Regions from separate parts of the Cupriavidus sp. GW822-FHT03E04 genome, predicted to be linked through region 1. Evidence: predicted binding sites of a transcription regulator. Region 1 holds the regulator's gene; the other holds the start of a gene.
The links. The regulator sigma-54, encoded in region 1, starts transcription at its own class of promoters, with help from an activator protein. The targets are predictions, from matches to a motif close to TGGCANGNAANCTGCTTT.
Positions count from the first base shown of each region.

Region 2: the regulator sigma-54 is predicted to act here: its motif matches at 3,608-3,625, upstream of AC1RQC_RS13945 (GTP cyclohydrolase II).

Region 1 is NZ_JBXANI010000016.1:159,216-168,692, forward strand. Features, by position in the region: gene rapZ (RNase adapter RapZ) at 1-497, opposite strand, end outside; gene AC1RQC_RS23895 (PsiF family protein) at 617-940, opposite strand; gene hprK (HPr(Ser) kinase/phosphatase) at 1,129-2,100, opposite strand; gene ptsN (PTS IIA-like nitrogen regulatory protein PtsN) at 2,136-2,591, opposite strand; gene hpf (ribosome hibernation-promoting factor, HPF/YfiA family) at 2,976-3,326, opposite strand; gene AC1RQC_RS23915 (RNA polymerase factor sigma-54) at 3,376-4,851, opposite strand; gene lptB (LPS export ABC transporter ATP-binding protein) at 4,987-5,772, opposite strand; gene lptA (lipopolysaccharide transport periplasmic protein LptA) at 5,819-6,463, opposite strand; gene lptC (LPS export ABC transporter periplasmic protein LptC) at 6,518-7,144, opposite strand; gene AC1RQC_RS23935 (KpsF/GutQ family sugar-phosphate isomerase) at 7,160-8,143, opposite strand; gene AC1RQC_RS23940 (monovalent cation:proton antiporter family protein) at 8,295-9,477, shown strand, end outside.
Region 2 is NZ_JBXANI010000008.1:311,425-320,901, forward strand. Features, by position in the region: gene AC1RQC_RS13925 (YfaP family protein) at 1-309, shown strand, start outside; gene AC1RQC_RS13930 (MGDG synthase family glycosyltransferase) at 391-1,572, shown strand; gene AC1RQC_RS13935 (hypothetical protein) at 1,640-2,116, shown strand; gene AC1RQC_RS13940 (acyltransferase family protein) at 2,284-3,402, shown strand; gene AC1RQC_RS13945 (GTP cyclohydrolase II) at 3,679-4,917, shown strand; gene AC1RQC_RS13950 (URC4/urg3 family protein) at 4,914-6,236, shown strand; gene upp (uracil phosphoribosyltransferase) at 6,388-7,047, shown strand; gene AC1RQC_RS13960 (TetR/AcrR family transcriptional regulator) at 7,047-7,763, shown strand; gene AC1RQC_RS13965 (BMP family protein) at 7,753-8,760, shown strand; gene AC1RQC_RS13970 (ABC transporter ATP-binding protein) at 8,867-9,477, shown strand, end outside.

The DNA of each region.
Region 1 (9,477 bases):
TTGGTGCGCACATTGCTGGTGTCGATGCGGTGCGCAGCCTCCGCCAGCGGGCTCAGGAGCTCGCGCTCCATCTCGATGGCCTCGATCAGCGAGGTGTCGTTGAGTGCGGTCTCGGCGGCACTATCGGCGAGATTCTCGTTCCTGGGATTGGCCGAGAGGCCAGCCATGGCTGCGCGCATCGACAGCGGATGGCGCCGTCTCGTCTCGGAATAACGCTGCACCAGCGCATCGGTATTGGCGGTCAGGAAGACCACCCGGACCTGGTGTTCGGAGGCGAGGTCGCGCAGCGTGCCGGGCAGCTCGTCCAGCGATTCACGGCTACGGATATCGGTGGCGACGCCCAGATGGGTGTAGCCCTGCGCCGCCAGGTACTGGGCCAACTCCGGGATAAACTGCGCCGGCAGGTTGTCGACGCAGTAGTAGCCCGCGTCTTCCAGTACGTTCAAGGCAACGGATTTGCCGGAGCCGGAGATCCCGGTGATAAGTATGATGCGCATAGCACGACAAGCATAACATCAGGTGATGACGCCGTCATGACGGCGCCGTGCCAGAAAAAATGGCGAACCGAAGAGGTTCGCCATTTTTACACGTCCGCGCCGCAAGTGATGCCGGTAGCTTACTTGGACAAGCAGTCGCTCATGAAGGCCTTGCGCTCGTCGCCCTTCTTGCCGGTGGCCTGGGCGTTGCAGGTCTTCATCTTTTCCTGCTGGCTGTTCTTGGCGGGTGCGGCCGCGGGCTTATTGGACAGGCAATTGCTCATGAAGGCCTTGCGCTCATCGCCCTTCTTGCCGGTGGCCTGCGTGTTGCAAGCCTTCATCTTGTCCTGCTGGGTGTTAGGTGCCGCCGGTGCCGCGGGTGCAGCGGCCGGTGCATTCTGGGCGAAGGCGCCGGTGGCAAAAAGCGGGGCTACCAGCACGCACATCGCGATCAATTTTTTCATGCTTGCTCTCCTGGCTGTGGAAAACTTCATGGCTGCTGGCCTGTCGGCTCGGCAACTCCGGGCTGGGCCCAATGCCCATTACTGCACAAAACGGCCTATGCCCCAATCGCGTTGACCATCGAAGCGCGGCCGGATGTAAGCAATTGAAAACGGCCCCGTCGTGGTCGCATGGCGTGGGCCCGCCAAACCTAGAGTAGCCGGCCCTGACCCCGCGATGCGACATCGGCCTGCATCGCGGCGCGCTGGCGGTCCATGAAGTCGCGCAGCGTGTCGATGCCGCGCAGGCGCAGGATGGTGTTGCGCACGGCGGCCTCGACCAGCACGGCGAGATTTCGGCCGGCCGCCACCTGGATCTTGACCATGTGGATGGGCAGGCCGAGCACGTCGAGATACTGGGAGTCCAGCGGCAGGCGCTCGAATTCGCCATCGTTGCGGCGAACCAGTTGCACCACCAGCTTAAGCTTCATCTTGCGGCGTACCGCAGTCTCGCCAAAGATGGTCTTGATGTCGAGCAGGCCCAGGCCGCGCACTTCCAGCAGGTTCTGCAGCAGCGGCGGGCAGCGGCCCTCGATGAAGTCCGGCCCGAGGCGCACGAAATCGACGGCATCGTCCGCGACCAGCCCATGTCCGCGCGAGATCAGTTCCAGGCCGAGCTCGCTCTTGCCCAGGCCGGATTCGCCCATCACCAGCACACCCATGCCGAGGATGTCGAGGAATACGCCGTGCATGGTCACGCGCGGCGCGGAAATGCGCGACAGATAGAGGCGCAGGTGGTCGATCACCGCGGCCGAAGACACCGGCGTGGTGAACAGCGGTGTGGACGAGCGCGTGCAGCGCAGTTCCAGGTCGGGCGGCGGCTCCATGCCGTCGGCGATCACCAGGAACGGCGGCTCCAGCAGGATCAGCTCGCCCATCTGGCGCTTGCGCATCTCGTCATCGAGGCGCTGGTAATACGTGATTTCGGGCTTGCCCAGCACCTGGATCCGGTTCGGGTGGATCAGGTTCAAGTGGCCGACGAGATCGGCCGCGGACGTGGCTTCACGCGCGAACTCGACATCGAAGGCCCGGTCCGCGCCCTCCAGTCCTGCTACCCAGGAGAGTTTGATATCGGCTGCGTTGTCGTCGAAGATCGACTGCGAGGTGACGCCAGTGAGTTCCATTCGGGTGCTTTCAGGGACGGGCTTTCAGTGCCGGATCAAGGGTGCCATTGCGTCAGCAACTGGTGCACGTCGTCGGGGGTGGGCAGGGTAGCCAGTCCTTCGCGCATCTCGCGGTCGGACAGCAACTGGGCGATCTCGGAGAGAATTTCCAGATGCTGCTGGGTGGCCTGTTCGGGCACCAGCAGGAAGATCAGCAGCGCGACCGGCTTGCCGTCGGGCGACTCGAAGGGGATCGGCTCGGCCAGGCGCATGAAGGCGGCCAGTGGCTGCTTCAGTCCCTTGATGCGGCCGTGGGGGATCGCAACCCCCGCGCCCAGGCCGGTGGACCCGAGCGACTCGCGGGCGAACAGGTTGTCGGTCACGGTCGCGCGCGCTACGCCATGGTTGTTCTCGAAGAGGAGCCCGGCCTGTTCGAACACGCGCTTCTTGCTGGTGACGCTGACGTCGAGGTTGATGTTGCCGGGTGGCAGCAATTTAGCCAAACGATTCATGTGGAATGCGCAGGGTTTTCTAGTAAGCAGGCCCGGGGCCAGGAGGCGTCCCACCGGGCGGAAAGAGGTAAAAAAACCAAGGCCCGAGGTTTCCACCGGGTGTCCCCCCATGCCGGTGTCGGGCGTCTGGCCATTATAGAGCAGGCCCGCTTCCGCTTTGTGCATTGCAATAGCCGATGCGCTCAAGCGGTGCTGCATGCACCGGAATGGCTAGGCCGGTCAACCATGTATTGCACAGCATACACTGGTACATATGCGTTGCGGAATCCCCTGTGTGGCCCGATCGGGTAGGCTGCAACGAAAAAGCCGCGCTCTGGGCGCGGCTTGATTCCATTTTTCAAGGGACTGACACCGACGGCCCGGTATGTGGGCCGCCAGGCACGGTCATTGCTGCATCTGCGATGCGGCCATCTGATACTTGACCGCTTCACGGTCGTGGCTCTGCACGCGATCCTTGTGGCGAATCACCTGCCGGTCGAGCTTGTCGACCAGTGCGTCGATAGCGGCATACAGGTCTTCATGATGCGCTTCGACAAAGATGTCCTTGCCCTTGAGATGTAGATTGATTTCCGCGTACTGCCGCCGGTCCTTTTCTTTTGTATTGTCGACAGAGAGCAGCACACTTACGCCAATGACTTGATCGAAATGCCTGACGATACGCTCCAGTTTCGTTTCCACGTACTCACGCAGAGGGGGCGTGATGTCCAAGTGGTGTCCACTGATCTTGAAGTTCATAGCGTTTCTCCTTCTGAAAGAGCTGCATCAGGCAGGCGATGCAGCTCGGCTACAAAGTCTTACGGAGATTGACCGCGGGAATCTTGAGCGCTTCGCGGTATTTGGCAACGGTACGCCGTGCTACCACAAAGCCTTGCTCGCCGAGCAATTCGGCAATCCGGCTATCGGACAAGGGGTTCCTAGCGTCTTCGGCTCCTATCAATTGCTTGATCAACGCACGGATTGCCGTTGATGAGGCCGCGCCGCCGGTTTCTGTGGATACGTGAGAGCCAAAAAAATACTTCAGCTCGAAAGTCCCCATCGGCGTTGCCATGTATTTATTGGTAGTCACCCGAGAGATGGTGGACTCGTGTAAACCCAGTGTATCGGCAATCTCCCGCAAAACCAAGGGGCGCATCGCAATTTCACCGTGGGTGAAGAAGTTCTTTTGACGTTCGACAATGGCTTGTGCGACGCGCAATATCGTGTCGAACCTTTGCTGGATATTCTTGATCAACCAGCGTGCTTCCTGCAGCTTTTGCTGCAGTCCGGCCGCGCCTGCATCGCCTTTTGCACCGCGCAAAATCTGCGCGTACATGTCGTTGATGCGTAGCCGCGGCATCACATCCGGGTTGAGGTGGGCGATCCATCCGCCGCTCAATTTTCGAACAAAAACATCAGGCACCACGAAGTCCGCTTCTGGCCGGCTGTAGGCATGGCCGGGATAGGGCGCGAGCGAGCGGATCAGTTCATGTGCGGCCTTGAGTTCCGGTTCGTCCACTTGCAGCGCCTTTTTAAGGCGCGTGTAATCGCGCACCGCCAGCAGCTCGAGGTGGTTGGTGACGATGCTCAGCGCCAGTTCGCGCTGCGGATGCTTGAGCCTGCGCAATTGCAGCGCCAGGCACTCGGCGGCGTTGCGTGCCCCGACGCCCGGCGGATCGAAGCTCTGCAGCAGCGTGAGCACAGCCTGGATCTCGTCGACCTCGAACTCGAGCTCCTCCGGCAGCTCGCTGCAGATTTCCTCGAGCGTGGTGCTCAGGTAGCCGTCATCGTCCAGGGACTCGACCAGGAAGATAGCCAGCCCTTTGTCGCGCAGGGAAATCTTGAGCGGCGCCAGCTGTTCCATGAGGTGTTCACGCAGCGTGGGCTCGGCGTCGCGCAGCTGCATCGGGGTTTTTTCGTCGTCTTCGCCTTGCGGGCGGCGGGCGAAGTCGTCCAGGCTCCAGTCGCTGCCGTAATCCTCATTGCTGTCAGAGTAGCTGTCGTCGGCTTCGGGCGCGCCATCGGGGCGGTTCTCGCTGGTGCCCTGGCCATCGGCGGGCGCTGGCGCGGGCGCGCTCTGCAGGTTCACCGAGCCGTCCGAAGACACGCGCAACGGGCTGTCCAGCCAGTCGTTCTCACGCTCGAGCAAGGGGTTCTCGGTCAGCGCCTGTTCCACTTCCTGCTGCAGTTCAAGCGTGGACAGTTGCAGCAGCCGGATCGACTGCTGGAGTTGCGGCGTAAGCGCGAGATGCTGCGAGAGGCGGAGCTGTAGCGACGGTTTCATGCGACCTATTTTATGCCCAACTTCCGTACTGATGGAACGGAAATTGCTATCGCTGGTGTCGCTATGATCGTTTGAAGGATAAAAGGCGACACCGAAGCCGCCCGGGGGGCGATGCGCGGCAGGCGCCGCGCGCCCTTACATGCGGAAGTTCTCGCCCAGGTAGACCTTGCGCACCGACTCGTTGGCGATGATGTCCTCAGGCTGCCCGGACGCCAGCACCGCGCCTTCGCTGATGATGTAGGCGTGGTCGCAGATGCCTAGCGTCTCGCGCACGTTGTGGTCGGTGATCAGCACGCCGATATTGCGTGCCTTGAGGAAGCTGACGATGCGCTGGATTTCGCCAACCGCGATCGGGTCGACGCCGGCGAAGGGCTCGTCGAGCAGGATGAAGCGCGGCGCGGAGGCCAGCGCGCGGGCGATTTCCACGCGGCGGCGCTCGCCGCCGGACAGCGACAGCGCCGGGTTGTCGCGCAGGTGGGCAATCTGCAGGTCATCCAGCAGGGTGTCCAGCCGGCGCTCGATCTCGGCCTTGCCCAGGGGTTTGCCATCGTTGAGCTGCAGCTCCAGCACTGCGCGGATGTTTTCCTGCACATTGAGCTTGCGGAACACGGAGGCTTCCTGCGGCAGGTAGGACAGGCCCATGCGTGCTCGCTCATGGATGGCCAGGCCGCTGATGTGTTTGTCGTCGAGCACGATATCGCCTTCGTCCAGCGCCACCAGCCCCACGATCATGTAGAACGACGTGGTCTTGCCCGCGCCGTTGGGGCCCAGCAAGCCGACCACCTCGCCGCTCTTCACGTCGAGCGACACGTCCTTGACCACGGTGCGCGAGCCGTAGCGCTTCTTCAGGTGGCGCACGACCAGCGTGCTGCTGTCCTTCAGGGTGGCGGGCTGGGACGGTGCGGTTTGGGTAGCGGTCATGAAGGTGAAGTCAGAATCCGTGGATCAGGGACGTGGCGGCGTCAGGTCAGGGGTTGACGGGGGCAGTTGCCGGCTTGAGCGGCAGCGGATTGGCTGCGGCACCGCTGGCGGGCTGCTCCTGGCGGGGCGACAGCACGGCGCGCACGCGGCCCGACGGGCTGCCCGCGGTCGCGTTCTCGGCGCCGCCGCTGGCCGTGTAGAACTCGTTGCGGCTGTCATAGGTGATCACCGCGCCGCGGATCTCGTCGACCAGCTTGGCGCCGGCCAGGCGGGCCATGCGGGCGCGCCCGATCAGCTTGGACAACTCCTGCTTGCCGTCATATTCGATGCGGTCGCCCCAGCCATCGATGTACTCGTCGACGTTGTCGCGCTTCTGGCGGATATAGGCTTGCTTGCCGCCCTTGGAGGTCGCGACCGCGTACTGGTAGCCCTCGGGATCGGTACGGACTTCGGCTGCGTCGGATTTGAGCACCATGGTGCCCTTGGTCAGCACCACGTTGCCAGTCAGTACATAGACCTGCTTGACGTCATCGTAGCTGGCATTGTCGGCCTCCAGGACCAGCGGCTTTTCGCGGTCGGCCTTTTCGGCGCTGGCGGGCGCGGCCAGCGTGAGGCCCAGGACGGCGGCCAGCGTCAGCAAAGCGGCCGTGCTGCGGCGCAGACAGGACGAAGTCGTCGGGAATGGATTCATGTTGGCGTGATGGCGGTTGACGCGGGCGGTTGGTGCCCGCGGGCGGCTTCGGGGCTACTTCGTGGGACTCGCCGGCGGCGGCCCCGTGATGATGGTGCCGCGTACGTTACCCAGCAATTGTACTTCGCGAGTGACATTGTTGAAGACCAGGCCGTTGGCGGTCATCACCGACGGGCCGCGGGTCAGCTTGACAGCCTTGTCGGTCTTGACGATGTCATCGTTCACCAGCACCTGGAAATACTCCGAGGCGGCCGTCATCTGCGGATCCTTGGCGGGGTCGGGGCCCTGGGTACGCACGATGAAGGCATTGCCGAACAGGTCGATGACCGAGCCTTCCGCGTTCATCGTGCCGCGATCAGAGTGGCCGGTGACGGGCGGACGGTCGATTTCATAGGAGCGCATGGCCGGGCGCGTCACTTCGTAGGTCTGGTCGTCCTCGAAGTGGATCATCTTGTCGCCGGTGAAGCGCAGCTTGGTGTTGCCGTCCTCGGCAAGCTCGGTCGCGGAAAAACGGATCATGTAGTAATCCGGTTCATGCTTCTTGCCTACCGGCCCGGTGTCCGCTTCTTTCGGGGAGTTGACCTGCACCAGCCAGAAGGTGCTGCCCGCCACCAGTGCCATCAGCAGCAGGGGCAGGGCTCGCATGGCAAGCCGGCTCAGGGAGGACAGGATTTCCCGCATAGGCATGGGCTGGCCTCAGATGACCTTGGCGCGGGTCAGGTCGTGGATGTGGAGCGCGCCGACCAGGCGCCGCTCTGCGTCGACCACCAGCATCTGGTTGATGCGGTTCGCCTCCATCACCTGCACGGCTTCCACGGCCAGCTGGTCCGGCCCGACGGTATGCGGTGTGCGGTGCATGACCTCGCTGATGGGTACGGTCTTCCAGTCGCGCGGGGTTTCGAGCAGGCGGCGCAGGTCGCCATCGGTGAAGACGCCGATCAGGCGGTCGTCCGGGTCCACCACCGCGGTCATTGCCATGCCTTTGCGGGTGATTTCCATCAGGGCCTGTGCCAGCGGCGTGCTCTCGCGTACCTTGGGCACCGCGTTGCCGCTGCGCATGACGTCGCGCACGTGGGTCAGCAGCTTGCGCCCGAGCGCGCCGCCCGGATGCGAGCGGGCAAAGTCTTCCTCGCCGAAGCCGCGGGCATCCAGCACCGCCACCGCGAGCGCGTCGCCCATCGCCAGTGCGGCGGTGGTGCTGGCGGTCGGGGCCAGGTTGAGCGGGCAGGCTTCTTTTTCCACGCCGGCATTGAGGTGCGCGTCGGCCAGCTGGGCCAGCGTGGAGGCGGGGTTGCCGGTCACGGAGATGAGCTTGGCGCCGATGCGCTTGACGATCGGGACAATCGAAAGCAACTCGGCGGTCTCTCCGGAATTGGAAAAGGCGATCAGCACATCGTCGCGCGTGACCATGCCCAGGTCGCCGTGGCTGGCCTCGGCCGGATGCACGAAAAACGCGGGCGTGCCGGTCGAGGCCAGCGTGGCCGCGACCTTGCGGCCGATGTGGCCCGACTTGCCGATGCCGGACACGACGACGCGCCCGCTGCAATTGAGCGTCAGTTGCACGGCTTGCGCAAATCCGTCGTCCAGGCGGCCTGCGAGGGCAGCGACGGCGTCGGCTTCGATCTGGAGGGTTTCGCGAGCGAGCCTAAGTGCTCGATCCGCATTGAAATTAGCTATCATGGCGACGAAGTATACCAACGAATGCGATGGCGCTTGGGCTGTTCCTGGGATCGGGCGGCCGGGGCGGCCATCGCGCTTGCCGTAATCCGCCGGCAGGGCCGCCCGCACCGGGCCGGCCCGGTGCCCGGCGCGGCGTACCCTGACCCTGTCGATGCACTCTCCGCTGGACCTTACCCTTGTCCTGCTGGCCGCCGCCGTGTTTGGCGTGGTCGCGTTTCGCATGTTGCAGTTGCCGCCGATGCTGGGGTACCTGGTCGTGGGCATCCTGATCGGGCCGCATGCGCTCGGCCTGGCCAGCGATACCGCGCAAACCAAATACCTGGCCGAGTTCGGCGTGGTCTTTTTGATGTTCTCGATCGGCCTGGAGTTCAGCCTGGGCAAGCTCAAGGCGATGAAGCGGCAGGTGTTCGGCCTGGGCGGCTCGCAGGTGGTGCTGTCGCTCCTGGCCGTGATTCCGGCGAGCTGGGCGTTCAACTGGCTGTTTCCGCTGTCCTGGCAGGCCTCGGTGGCGCTGGGCGGCGCGCTGGCCATGTCATCCACCGCCATCGTGTCCAAGATGCTGTCGGAGCGGCTGGAGCTGGAGAGCGAGCACGGGCGCAACATCATCAGCATCCTGCTGTTCCAGGACCTGGCCGTGGTGCCGCTGCTGATCGTGATCCCGGCGCTCTCGCGCGATCCGGGCGACCTGATGATGGCGCTGGGCCTGGCCACGGTGAAGATCGTGGTGGCCCTGAGCCTGATCTTCTTCGTCGGCCAGCGCTTCATGAGCCGCTGGTTCCACATCGTGGCGGCGCGCCGCTCGCAAGAGCTGTTCATGCTCAACCTGCTGCTGGTCACGCTGGGCATGGCCGCGCTGACCGAGCGGCTAGGCCTTTCGATGGCGCTGGGCGCCTTCATGGCCGGCATGCTGATCTCCGAGACGCCGTATCGCCATCAGGTGGAGGAGGACATCAAGCCCTTCCGCGATGTGCTGCTGGGGCTGTTCTTCGTCACCATCGGCATGCTGCTCAATATCCATGTGGTGCTCGATCACTTGTGGCTGGTGCTGGCGCTGCTGGTGGTGCCCATTGTCTTCAAACTGGTGCTGATCTCCGGCCTGGCCCGCTTGTTCGGTTCGCGCCAGGGGGTGGCGATCCGTACCGGCCTGGGCCTAGCGCAGGCCGGCGAGTTCGGCTTTGTGCTGCTTAACCAGATCGACGGCCTGAACCTGGTCGACCCGGTGCTGATCCAGGTCATCCTGGCCTCGATGCTGTTGTCGATGCTGGCGGCACCGTTCCTGATCCAGTACAGCGACGCCATCGTGCTGCGCTTTACCGCCAACGAATGGCTGATGC
Region 2 (9,477 bases), on a different contig from region 1:
CATGTGGTGGCGCCCGACGGCCAGCACACCTTCTATGCGAATCGCGTGGCCAGCAACGGCGGCGCGCTCGATGTCGACGTCACCACCGGCTATGGCCCGGAGATCTATTCGATTGCCGCGCCGCCACCCGGCACCTACCTGGTCTATGTGAACTACTACGGCAGCGGCGCCGGTCCCGAAGCCATTACCGTGGCGCAAGTAGCGCTGATCACCGATGAAAACACGCCCAACGAAAAGCAGCAGGTGTTCCGCGTGCCGATGCGCAAGCCCGGCGAACTGACGCTGATCAAGTCCTTCGTCATGAAGTGAGCACCGCGCCGAAACTCTCCAGCACCCCAGCGTCCCGGCACCTCCGGGATCACCCCGGCAGCCCAATCTCCCACAATCCCCATGCAGCAGCAGAAGATCCTGTTCCTCAGTGTTTCCGCCGGCGCCGGCCACATGCGCGCCGCTGAAGCACTGCGTCTTACCGCCGAAGCCGAATTCCCCGGCGTGCAGACGCTTCACCTGGACGTGATGGAATACGTCCCGGCCACGTTTCGCAAGCTCTACACCGACTTCTACATCAAGCTGGTAAACAGCTATCCGGCCCTCTGGGGCATGCTGTACCAGCACACTTCCGAGGCCGACCCGGCAGCGCCGATGCAAAAGCTGCGGCGCGCCGCCGAGCGGCTGAGCACGCGCGCGCTGCGCCGTGCGATCGACGAGTTCGCCCCGGATGCCATCGTCTGCACGCACTTCCTGCCCGCCGAGATCCTGATGCATGAGGTGCGCCGGCAGCGGCTGGCGGTGCCCGTGTGGGTGCAGGTGACGGACTTTGATCTGCACGGCATGTGGGTGATTCCCCATATGACGGGTTACTTTGCCGCCAGCGAGGAAATCGCGTTTCGCATGCGGGCCAGCCGGATCGAGGCTGGCCGCATCCATACCACAGGGATTCCGGTGGTGCCGGCGTTTTCCCATCCGCAGGATCGCCAGGCCTGCGCACAGCATTTCGGGCTCGATCCGGCAAGGCGCACCATCATGCTGATGGGGGGTGGGGCAGGCCTTGGCGGCCTTGATGAAGTGGCCGGCGCGCTGATGCGGCTGGAGCACGATTTCCAGCTGATCGTGCTTGCCGGGCGCAACGAGACCGCGCTGGCGCGGCTCAAGACCCTCGCCGCCGCACACTCCGGGCGGCTCTTTCCCTTCGGCTTTACCAATGAGGTGGAGCGTCTGATGGCGTGCTCCGATCTGGTCATCACCAAGCCCGGCGGCCTGACCACGTCCGAATGCCTGGCGATGGGCGTGCCGATGGTGGTCAATGCGCCGATTCCCGGGCAGGAAGAGCGCAATGCCGATTACCTGCTGGAGCAAGGCGCTGCGCTCAAGGCGGTCGACCTGGTATCGCTCGAATACCGGGTGCGCCTCTTGCTGGCGGAGCCGGCGCGGCTCGACCAGATGCGTGCGCGGGCTAGCGCGCTGGGGCAACCGGCGGCGGCGCGCCGTGTGCTGGAAACCGTGCTCGGGCAATTGGCGCGGTCCGGCCAGCTAGCCGGCCACGGCGGCGCGGCTGCGACGGCGGCGCGTTGAGATGCGCGCGCTGAACCTGTCTTCTTCCACCCGGCACGCGGGCCAGTCCTATCCGTCGCGCCATCCGATGGTGCTGGTGCTGACCGTGGCGTGGACCCTGCTGCTGGCCTATTTCTTCGCTAACGTGGAGATCCAGATCGAGGGCGCCGCGGGCTGGGCGGCCAACCTGCCCACCTGGCGCATCGAGCATCACTGGCTGCTGGATATTTTCTGGGGCGGGCGCCCGATGACGGGGTATCACGCGTGGGTATTCCCCTGCGTGGCGCTGTTCTTCCATTTTTCACTGGTGTTCGGCGGGCGCTGGAACTGGCGCGCCGAGGCGCGCGTGATCGCCTGCATCATGGTGTTCTGGATCAGCGAGGATTTTCTCTGGTTCGTGCTGAACCCGGCATTCGGGCTGGCGCGCTTTGCGCCGAGTTTCGTGCCCTGGCACATCCACTGGTGGGCCGGCGCGCCTACCGATTATTGGGTTTCGCTGGGCGTGGCGGCGGCGTTGCTCTGGCTGTCATGCAGGGGGCCGGTGGGGAATCGTTACAGTTTTTAGGCAAATGCAGTCAATATGCTGTTTGGTGCATATGTTGCGGCGCAATGTGTGACCAATACAACGCTTCTCGCCATTTTGCGGCGGTGCATCGTGGCCCGTTTTGGCGCCATCCTGTTTCCTGGGAGTAGAATCCGGCCCTTGTGTACTTTGTAGCATTCTTATAACAAATGAGCCCCCGTCCTTCGCGCATGGCGTGCATTGACGCTCTCAAGGCGATCAGTTCACAGCTGATCGTGCTGCACCATCTTGCCTTCTATGGCCCCATGTCCGATGCGGCCCACGTGCTGGCGCCCGGTCTGCTCGACTGGTTTTCGCAGTACGCGCGCATCGCCGTGCAGGTGTTCCTCGTCATCAGCGGCTTCCTGGCGGCGCGCAGCGTGGCGCCCGGCGGGCATTTGATGGTGCCGCGCCCCTTGCAGGCAATCTGGCGCCGATATCAGAAGCTGGTGGTGCCCTATACCGCGGCTATCTTGATTGCCATTGCCGGTGCCGCCATCGCGCGCACCTGGATGCATCACGACTCCATTCCCGGTGCCCCCGGCCTGCACCAGTTCCTGGCGCATGTGCTGCTGCTGCACAACGTGCTGGACTTCGATGCCTTGTCTGCCGGCGTCTGGTATGTGGCCATCGACCTGCAGTTGTTCGCCTTGTTGATGGTGGCGTTGTGGGCAGCCCGCCGCTGCGAGCAATGGTTTGACGTGGGCGGCAGCCCGATGGGCCCGCTGGCGGTGGCCGGGCTGGTGCTGGCTTCACTGTTCTGGTTCAACCGTGATGCCACATGGGATATCTGGGCGATTTACTTCTTCGGCGCCTACGGCTTGGGCACGCTGGCCTTCTGGGCATCCGAGCCTGAGCGTTCGCCGGTGGCACTGCTGGTGTTGTGCACCGTGGTGCTGGCAGCGCTGGTCGTGGATTTCCGGCTGCGCATCGCGGTGGCGCTGGCCATCGCGCTCCTGCTCGGCACGGCGCGCCGTGGCGGTTGGCTTGAGCACTGGCCGCAGGCCCAGTTCCTGGCATTTTTCGGGCGTATTTCCTACTCGGTGTTCCTGGTGCATTTCCCGATTTGCCTGGTGGTGAATGCCCTGGTCTTCCATCTGGCTCCGCACCAGCCCCTCCTCAATGCGCTCGGCATGGTGCTGGCCTGGCTGCTCAGCAACGCCGCGGGGGCATTGTTCCATCGCTACGTGGAGAGCGGTGCGCCGTTGCGCGCATTGCGCCTGGCGCTGTGGCCCGCTGCCCACGAGCCGGTCCAGCGGCAGGAGGCGGGGCAGCAACGGTCAACCTGACCGACCGATAGCCCCGATAGTCCCGATAGCGCTTTCGGTTTATCCGAAGGCATAGCCAGCGGCACCCGGCCCCAGCGGCCCGGTGCCGCTTTTGCATGGTGCCTATGCACCAGGACTGGTGCTGGCCGCGGCGCTTGCGCACAGGCACGGTGCGCAAGCGGCATCGTGCGGCGTGCAACACAAGGTAAAAACGAGCATTGGGATATGGCACGAAGGTTGCCTACTATGGAATCGTAAACCTGACCGTTTGGTCAGGATTCTTGTTCCGAGGCTGCCATGTCCGATCATATTGTCCTGACCTCGCACGCGCGCCGCGACAAGCCGGCCGAGCCAATCCACTGGGGGGCCGCCACGGCAGCGGAGCGCGGCCCCGTGATCGCAAGCCTGACCAATCCGGCTCAGCGCAATGTGATCGGCACCCATTCCGGCGCATACGCGGTTTACCGCGCGCTGGCGGTGGCCTCCGGCAAGCTGCAGCGAGACCACCGCGCTGATCTCACCGATACCTCGCCGGCCGAGGTCATCGGGCCTCACCCGCAGTGGAGCGATCCGGACAAGATCGTCTCGATGGATCCCTGGGGCCACCTGGTTTCCAGCGCCTTCGGCGACCGGATCGCCGCGGGCATCGACATCCGTCCCTCGATCGCCATTACGCGTGCCCACATCAATATGCCGGAACTGATGGGCGCCATTGCGGCCGGCCGGCTCACACCCGACGGGCAGATCCTTCATGCCAATGGCGACGTGCGGGTCACCAAAGCCGCGATCGATCCGGTCTGGTACCTGCCGGGGCTGGCGCGCCGCTTCGAGATCAAGGAGAGCATGCTGCGCCGCAGCCTGTTCGAGCAGACCAGCGGCATGTTTCCGGAACTGGTCACGCGCCCCGACCTGAAAGTGTTCCTGCCGCCGATCGGCGGCATGACCCTGTACTTCTTCGGCGATGTCAGCCAGCTTGGCAAGCCCGAGACCAAGGTGGCCTGCCGCGTGCACGACGAGTGCAACGGCTCGGACGTGTTCGGCTCCGACATATGTACCTGCCGGCCGTACCTGGCCCACGGCATCGAGGTGTGCATCGAGATGGCGCAGCAGGGCGGTGTGGGGCTGGTGGTCTATAACCGGAAGGAAGGCCGGGCGCTGGGCGAGGTGACCAAGTTCCTGGTCTACAACGCCCGCAAGCGCCAGGTTGGCGGCGACCGGGCCGAGACTTATTTCGCACGCACGGAATGTATCGCCGGCGTGCAGGACATGCGCTTCCAGGAACTCATGCCCGACGTGTTCCACTGGCTCGGCATCAGGCGTATCGACCGCTGGGCTTCGATGAGCAATATGAAGCACGGGGCGCTGACCGCTCAGGGTATCGAGGTGGTCGAGCAGGTCGCGATTCCCGATGCACTGATCCCGGCCGATGCCCGCGTGGAAATCGACGCCAAGGTGGCGGCTGGCTACTTCACGAGCTATACCCCGCCCGACGCGGAAGAACTTGCGCTGGCCAAGGGTAGAGGACTGCACGAATGAACGAGATACCCGAAGCGGGTGGCGTGCGCGGCGCCGCGAATCCCTTCATCAACGGCGAGGATGATGCCGGTGGCTGGGCCAGTCCCGTGCCGCCGGGCCATCCGGCCGCCGCGTTGCTCACCGGCCAGGCGGTACGCACGCGCTGTGCTGCCGTGACGGATCATGTGGCAGCCGGCGCGTCCGAGCTGTTTACCTGGCATCCGGAGCGGATCCCGGCAGTGGCCGATTACGTGGCGGCCACCATCCGCCAGCGCTATCCCGACCTCAACGTGCCGTACCACAGCCGCTGGCGTCATTTCGAGAGCGGCGGCCCTGGCGAGAAGCTGGACCGCTGGCAGATCCTGTGCGAACGCGGCGGGCTCTCCGGCGAGGCCGACCGTGAGGAGCGCGCCCGCATCGGCATCGACCTGGTGATTCCCAGCGTATTGCTGGATGCCGGCGCAGGCCCGGACTGGCGCTATCGCGATCCTGCCAGCGACCTGTCGCTGACGCGCTCCGAAGGGCTCGGCGTGGCCAGCTTCGACCTGTTCGCGCGCGGCGGCTTCTCCGCCCAGCCGGGGCAGCCGCTGCGCTCCGATGCCGAGCGCCTGATGCGTATCGATGCGTCTTCCATCGCAACCGCGTTCCAGGTGGCCCAGCACAACCCGCTGGTGGGCCTGGATGGACGCGCCGGGCTGTTGCGCCGTCTTGGCGAGGTGGCGCAAGCCACGCCAGCGGTCTTTGGTTCGCCGGCGCGGCTGGGCAACCTGTTCGACTACATCAAGGCGCATGCCAGCTCTGGGCGGATCGAGGCCGGCTTCGTGCTTACCACGCTGCTGGTGGCGCTGGGGCCGGTATGGCCCGGGCGCGTGAGCCTGGAAGGCGTGTCGCTGGGCGACTGCTGGCACCACCCGGCCTGTACTGATGGCCTGGTGCCTTTTCACAAGCTGACCCAGTGGCTCACCTACTCGCTGCTGGAACCGCTGGAAGATGCCGGCCTGACCGTGACCGGGCTAGAGGTCCTGACGGGCTTGCCCGAATACCGCAACGGCGGGCTGCTGTTCGATTTCGAGCTGATGGTGCCGCGCGACCCTGGCTTCACTGCCGTGGCGCACACGGTGGATGAGCCGGTTATCGTGGAATGGCGCGCGCTCACGGTGACGGGACTCGACCTCGTGGCCGCGTCCGTGCGCGAGGCGCTCGGGTTGTCGGCAGAGTCGTTCCCGCTGGCCCGCGTGCTGGAGGGCGGCACCTGGGCCGCGGGGCGGCGCATTGCCGCCAAGCGCAGGCCAGGTGGCCCGCCGCCTTTCGCCATCAACAGCGACGGCACGGTGTTCTAGCGGGTTTGCCAGACCCGCGCCACAGCAAACAGCAAACAGCAAACAGCAAACAGCAAACAGCAAACAGCAAACAGCAAACAGCAAACAGCAAACAGCAAACAGCATGAGCAACCAGCAAGTGCTATCCGCTATCGCCTTCCAGGAGCGCATCATGACCGACCTCTCCGCCGTACCGCCCGCCACTGCGTCCGTGATGGTAGTGGATCATCCGCTCGTGCAGCACAAGGTCACGCTGGTCCGCAGCGAAGACACCACCACCGACAATTTCCGCCGGCTGGTGCGCGAGATCAGCCAGCTGCTGACCTACGAGGCGACCCGCGACCTGGCGATGGAGACCATCGCCATCAAGACGCCGATCGCGCCCATGCAGTCGCCGGTGCTCTCGGGCAAGAAGCTGTGCCTGGTGTCGATCCTGCGGGCCGGCAATGGTTTCCTGGATGGCATGCTGGACTTGCTGCCGGCCGCGCGGGTCGGGCATATCGGCCTGTACCGCGACCCGGAAACGCTGGAGCCGATCGAGTACTACTTCAAGATGCCGGAAGACATCCATGAGCGGCTGGTGATCGTGGTCGACCCGATGCTGGCTACCGGCAACTCCGCCATCGCCGCGCTCAACCGCTTGAAGGAAGCCGGCGTGAGCACGCTCAAGTACGTGTGCCTGATCGCTTCGCGGCAGGGTTTGAAGGCCTTGCGAGCGGCGCACCCCGACGTTGCCATCGTCACCGCGGCCATTGACGAGGAACTCAACGAGCACGGCTACATCGTGCCAGGCCTGGGCGACGCCGGCGACCGCCTCTACGGCACCAAGTAATGGGAGCGCCGGCTACGGCGCCACCGCCATGCTTTCCGCCGCCGCGGGAAGTGGCGGGGGGGCGCATCCGCCAGGAGAACGAGGCGCTGATCTTGCGCGCGGCCGAATACGTGTTCGCCCGGGCCGGGTTTGCCGGCGCGACCATGAACGAGATCGCCACGCGCGCCGGCGTGCCGAAGTCCAACCTGCATTACTACTTCCGCACCAAGCAGGCGCTATATCGGGCCGTGCTGGCGCATACGCTCGCGCTGTGGCTGTCCGAGACCGACATCATCGGCGCGGAGCAGCGGCCCCAGGTGGCACTGGAGCAGTACATCCGCGCCAAGATGCGGCTGTCTGCCAGCCATCCGGATGCCTCGCGCGTGTTTGCCAACGAATTGCTGCACGGTGCGCCGGAGATCCGCGACGTGCTCAGCGGTGCGCTGCGCGCGCTGGTGGCGCGCAAGGCCGGCGTGATCCGGGAATGGATCGCGCGCGGCGAGATGGCCAGCGTCGATCCGCAGCACCTGTTTTTCACAATCTGGGCCGCCACCCAGACCTATGCCGATTTTGAGTCGCAAGTTTGCGCCGTGCTTGGGGTGAGCCACCTGGGCCAGCGCGATTATGAACAGGCCACCGACCACCTGGTGCGGCTTTTGCTGCGCGGTTGCGGGCTGGAACCGGCTGGCCTGGCCGTGGAGTTATCGTCAACAAGGGGAGAGAGCCATGAGTTTTGAGGGTAAGCGCAGGTCCTGGTTGAAATTCGCGGCGGCTGCCGCCAGCGTGGCCGCACTCGGTGGCGTCGTGCCGGCGCAGGCGCAGGCCAAGCTGAAGGTGGCGGCGGTATACACCGTGCCCGTCGAGCAGCAATGGGTGTCGCGCATTCACAAGGCGCTCAACGAGGCCAAGGCGCGCGGCGAGATCGACTATGTGTTCTCGGAAAGCGTGTCCAACGCCGATTATGAGCGCGTGCTGCGCCAGTACGCGGAGCAGGGCTCGTCGCTGATCCTGGGCGAATCGTTCGCCGTCGAGGCGGCCGCGCGCAAGGTGGCCAAGGACTATCCCAAGACTGCGTTCCTGATGGGCTCTTCCGGCAAGCCGCAGGCGCCTAACTTCTCGGTGTTCGACAACTACATCCAGGAGCCGTCCTACCTCAGTGGCATGATCGCCGGCGGCATGACCAAGACCAACCATATCGGCATGGTGGGTGGCTACGCCATCCCCGAGGTCAATCGGCTGATGCACGCCTTCATGGAAGGCGCGCGCGAGGTCAATCCCAAGGTGAAGTTCACGGTCAGCTTCATCGGCTCGTGGTTCGATCCGCCCAAGGCCAAGGAAGCGGCCTTCGCCATGATCGACAAGGGCGCCGACGTGCTCTACGCCGAACGCTTTGGCGTATCCGACGCCGCGAAGGAAAAGGGCAAGCTGGCGATCGGCAATGTCATCAACACGCAGCCGCAGTATCCCGCTACCGTGGTGGCCTCGGCGCTGTGGAACATGGAGCCCACCGTGGGCGCCGCGCTCGGCAAGGTCAAGGCCGGCCAGTTCAAGAGCGAGGACTACGGCCCTTATTCGCTGATGAAGTTCAAGGGCGCGGAACTGGCGCCGCTGGGCACGTTCGACGGCAAGGTGCCCAGTGATGTGATGACCAAGGTCAAGGCGAAAGAGAGGGCGATCCTCGATGGCAAGTTCGCGGTGAAGTTGGTGGAAACGGAGCCGAAGTCGTCGCAGTGAGGTGGCCAGAGCCACTTGAAGTGCCCGGCTGCGTTTGCTCCCCCCGCCCGCGTTTGGGCTAGGGGAGCAAACCGTCGACGCTTTTAAACGCCATCATCAGCCATCCATGCCCACCCCTATCCTGCGCCTTGCCGGCATTACCAAGCGATTCGGCCCGCTTGTGGCCAACGACGATATCTCGCTGGAGTTGCAGCGCGGGGAGGTGCTGGCCTTGCTGGGCGAGAACGGCGCCGGCAAGAGCACGCTGGTCAGCATACTGTTCGGGCACTACGTGGCCGACGCCGGCACGGTGGAGGTGGACGGCCAGCCGTTGCCGCCCGGCCAGCCGCGCGCGGCGCTGGCAGCCGGCATCGGCATGGTGCACCAGCATTTCACGCTAGCCGACAATCTCTCGGTGCTGGACAACATCATGCTCGGCACCCAGCCGCTGTGGCAATGGCGCCTGGAGCGGCGCGCCGCGCGCGACAAGGTGATGGCCCTGGCTGTGCGCTTCGGCCTGGCGGTGCGCCCCCAGGCAAGGGTCGGTGAGCTGTCGGTGGGAGAGCGCCAGCGCGTGGAGATCGTGAAGGCGCTGTATCGCGGCGCCCGCGTGCTGATTCTCGATGAGCCGACTGCCGTCTTGACGCCGCACGAGGCCGAGACGCTGTTCTCCACGCTGGCGCAACTGATCGCCGAAGGATTGTCAGTGATTTTTATCAGCCACAAGCTTGACGAGGT